DNA from 2 places in the Paeniglutamicibacter selenitireducens genome. Region 2 is predicted to be linked to the other one. Evidence: predicted binding sites of a transcription regulator. Region 2 holds the regulator's gene; the other holds the start of a gene.
The links. Region 2 encodes Rex, which represses fermentation and respiration genes when NADH is low (regulators of the CRP and FNR family bind a similar motif). Its sites were predicted from a motif close to CTTGTGAANNNNTTCACAAG; they were not measured.

Region 1 (2,163 bases), on a different contig from region 2:
GGCCCGTGCGTTGGTGAAGGCCTTGTCGATTTCCTCGAGTGCCAACGCATAGCCGACCTTGGAGCTGCCCTTGGCCTTGGCGAAGATCATGCCGACCACCCGGCCCTTTGGGTCAAGGAGCGGTCCACCGGAGTTGCCCTGTTCGATGTCGCCCGCCAGCTGGTAGATGCGCATCGGCGTCGGCTCGGCGCCGTAGATGTTCTGGATGGAAATGGTGCTCAGCGATTCGACGACGGCGCCCATCGCCTTGAAGGAACCGCCACCGGGGAACCCGAGGAACGCCGCAGTGGCACCGCGTCCCAGGTCCTCCCCGCGTTCAAGGGGTGCCACGCCCAGTCCGGGCACCGCCAGGACTGCGATGTCGGCAACCGAGTCGAAGTGCACCACCTTTGCGGCGTGCACCTGGCCGTCCATGGTTGTCACGGACGGTTCGGTGATGCCGGCGACCACGTGGGCGTTGGTCATGACGCGGTCCTGGGCCACGGCAAAGCCGGAACCCGATTGGTTGACGCCGCACGCGTAGGCGGTGCCGATGATCTTGACGACGGATGCGGCAGCGGCGTTGACCTCGGCGCTGAGCGAAGTCTCTGCGGGCACCTCCACCGCAACCTGTGGCGCGAAGGGTTCCAGCAGTTCCGGGATGGTTTGCCCCATGACGGCCGAACGCGCCGTGGTCATGAGGTTGGTGACTGGCTGCGGGGTCAGCGTCTGGATGGTGCCGATGACCTTGGAGTCGGCCACCTGCTGGGAAACCCACGGGATGCCCATGGTGGCGGCGGAAAACGCAATGGCCGAAATGACGAGTGCGGCCATGACGGTGTTGGCGACGCCACCCAGCATGCGGTCGAAGGACTTCAGGACCGGGAAGTTCAGCCATAAGCGGATTCTGGAGCCGATGGCGATTCCGATGCCCTGGCCGATGAGGATGAAGACCACGCCCGAGGCGACAACCCAGAAGATGCGCCATCCGGGGTTCGCCACCCAGGTGGAGACAAGCGGTATCCCGAAGAAGGCCGCGGTGCCGCCTGCCAGGAATCCGATAATGGCACCGAGTGTGACAAAAAAGCCTTTACGCAGGCCAGAAGCCAAAAAGCCGACCAAGGAAATGATGAGCACCAGGTCCAGCCACGTCATTCCCCACATTGTGTTTGGACTCCCACCCTCAATACGTCACGAATGCCTCGAAGCCTTGGCATCCGGCACCTGCCTATCGTCCAGAGTTTAGCCGGGGAGACTGACAGTTACCCGCGATTCTAACCACATTTAGGCCTAAAATGCGTGTGGAAGCTGTCACATGGGCAAACCGTACGGCACAATTAGATGAGCGCTAACGACAGTTGACAGGAGATTTTATGGACATCGAGGTACTGCGCCGAGCACCGCTCTTCGCATCATTGGGCGACGAGGTGTTCTCAGCATTGACTGAGGAACTCACCGAAGTGGATCTGTCCCGTGGTGCTTCGGTATTCCGCGAGGGCGACCAGGGCGACCAGCTCTACTTCATCGTTTCGGGCAAGATCAAGCTGGGCCGCACGTCTTCCGATGGCCGCGAAAACCTCATTGCGGTCCTCGGCCCGGGCGAGCTGTTCGGCGAAATGGCACTCTTCGACCCGAGCCCACGCAATGCAACGGCAACGGCAGTCTCCGAGACCCGCCTCGCCGGCCTGCGTCACGAAAACCTGCGCAAGGTCATCATGACCAGCCCGGAGGTTTCGGTTCAGTTGCTTCAGGCCCTTGCCTCGCGCTTGCGCCGCACCAACGAGTCGCTTGCCGACCTGGTCTTCTCGGATGTTCCGGGCCGTGTCGCCAAGGCACTGCTGGATCTGGCCGATCGCTTCGGCCGCCCGGCAACCGACGGCATCCTGGTCGCGCACGAGCTGACCCAGGAAGAATTGGCACAGCTGGTTGGTGCATCGCGCGAAACCGTGAACAAGGCCCTGGCCGAATTCGTGCAGCGTGGATGGCTCCGTCTTGAGGCACGCGCCGTCGTGATCCTGGACATCCAGCGTTTGCGCCAGCGCTCACGCTAAGTCCCACAGCGGAAAAGTGTGGCGGTGTTCCCCGGTCATCCGGGGAACACCGCCACACTTGTTTAAGAACCTTGGGGTCGACCGGCTTTAGCGCCCTCGTCCGCCGCCGCCGCCCTCGGCCGCTGTGGCGGTG
Region 2 (2,163 bases):
ATGTGGCGGGCATCCCCACAGTCTATTGCACGCATTGTGCCGGGGCGCTGTAGCGTAGTTTTCATGAGCACAGCGAAGACACCCCACGAAATCACCCTGCTGGTCCGTTCCGGGTGCCACCTGTGCCACGCAGCCATGGAAACACTCGACGAGGTCACGGCCAGGATGGGCTACGAATGGCAGAGCGTTGACATCGACGAGCACGACGAACTGCTGGCCCGGCACTCGGAGGAAGTGCCGGTCCTCCTGATCGACGGAAAGGTCCGCGATTTCTGGGTCATCGATGCGCAGCGCCTCGAATCCCTGCTCGGGAGTTGACGCGAGCCAGTGCCGGTCGGCGCATCCGCTGCGGATGCCCCGCGGCGCGGTACCAGCCGTAGGTTCATGAAAAGATCCAAGGAATGAGTCAAAGCACGATGCCAACCCCGCAACACCGCCCGGCCGACGACGTCGTCGAGCCGCACGCGAGCCCCGCGACCGGCTCCCTCGAGCGGATTCTTCCCGAGGCCACCCTGGCACGGCTGACCCAGTACCTGCGGGCGCTGAACACGCTTCAATCCCAGGGGCAGACCAGAACCTCCTCCGGGGTCCTGGCCACGGAGGCCGGCGTCAACCCCTCGATCCTGCGCAAGGACCTTTCGCTGCTGGGTTCCTACGGAACCAGGGGAGTGGGCTACGTCGTCACGGAACTTGCGGAGCACATTTCCAAGGCCATGGGACTGACCCAAAAATGGCGCGTGGCGATCATCGGTGCCGGCAACCTGGGGCGTGCCCTTTCCGGATACGGCGGCTTCCGCAGCAGGGGCTTCGAAGTCGTGGCACTTCTCGACGCCGCGCCGGATGTCATAGGTACGCAGATCGGCGAGCTGACCGTTGCCGACACGAAAGACCTGTCATCGGTCCTGGAATCCATGCGGGCAAACATCGCCGTGCTCTCCGTCCCGGGGCCGGCAGCGCAGGACCTGTGCGACAAAGTCGTCGAGTGCGGTGTGCGAAGCATCCTGAGCTTCGCACCGGTCGTCCTGCAGGTGCCGGAGGGCGTGAACCTCAGGAAGGTCGACCTCGCAACCGAACTGCAGATCCTCGCCTATCACGGGCAGAACATCCTCTAGGCGCTTCGCGGTGGGCCAACGATCCTGCGCTTAACCGACGGGGGGGTCTTGAATGCGGGTTTCCCGCATTCAAGACCCCCCGTCGCAGGGGCTCCCTACCGGTAGCCTGCAGCGCGGGCCGCGCGCCGGGCGGCGATGTAGGCACTGGCCGGGCGCATCCAGGCGAAGACGACGCCGACGACGCCCACCAGGATGGACAGGATCGACAGGATCGTTCCGCCGAAGATGCCGAAGACGGAAAGCGCGGCGAAGACCGTTGCGAAAACTCGGGCCACGTTGCTGCCCTTGCGGATCATGAACGCCAGCAGGACATAGATGCCGAGCGAAACGACAGCGAAGACGATGACCATGGTGTGCGTGGCACTCAGGAGTGCATCGATCGACATTCCGGTTTCCTGGACCATCTGGTCGAACTCGGGCGTCGCGGAGAGCTGCTGGCGGATCAATTCGGTGTTGAAGCCGAAGATGGCGGCGATTAGTGACAGCACGCCCGCGGCGATGATGGTCCAGAACGCGGTGTCGAGTTCCTTGGGACGCTCGGTCGGCATCTGGGGTGCGGGGAAACTACCCTGCGGAGGCACCGGGAATCCGGAGCCGTACGGCTGCTGGCCATAGGGCGCTTGGCTCTGGGGTGGCTGGCCGTAGGGGTTGGGATTCTGGCCGTAAGGGTTTTGTCCGTACGGGGCAGGGTTCTGTCCATAGGGGCTCTGGCCGTACGGGTTCTGCTGCGGGGCACCGTACTGGGGAGCCTGTCCGTAGGGCGGAACGGCGGCGTTCGGGTCCTGCGGAGCGACCTGCCCGTACTGTGGCTGGCCCGGATTGGCGGGTGGGGTCTGCGGGTTCCCGGGTTCGTTTTCAGGTGTCGACATGGCCTGCTCCTTCGGTTTCGGTATGCGTCTTAAGCATCACAATATCCGTTGCCATCTGGATTTCTCCCCCTCCTAAAGGATGGTTTTTGGTGCGGAGGAATCCGGCAAAAGGTGGTTTCCGTCAAGGGCACGGTCTTTCGCCGCAAGGCCCTGTTGCCTGCGCGGTTGCCGTGAAAGGACTG

Region 1: the regulator Rex is predicted to act here: its motif matches at 1,278-1,297, upstream of ACSYDW_RS12855 (MarP family serine protease).

What each region holds. Positions count from the first base shown of each region.
Region 1 covers NZ_JBPULF010000007.1:42,859-45,021, forward strand. Annotated here, with positions in the region: gene ACSYDW_RS12855 (MarP family serine protease) at 1-1,134, opposite strand, end outside; gene ACSYDW_RS12860 (Crp/Fnr family transcriptional regulator) at 1,353-2,030, shown strand; gene ACSYDW_RS12865 (NUDIX hydrolase) at 2,118-2,163, opposite strand, start outside.
Region 2 covers NZ_JBPULF010000006.1:235,168-237,330, reverse strand. Annotated here, with positions in the region: gene ACSYDW_RS12645 (HAD family hydrolase) at 1-13, opposite strand, end outside; gene ACSYDW_RS12640 (glutaredoxin family protein) at 64-318, shown strand; gene ACSYDW_RS12635 (redox-sensing transcriptional repressor Rex) at 402-1,112, shown strand; gene ACSYDW_RS12630 (hypothetical protein) at 1,208-1,981, opposite strand.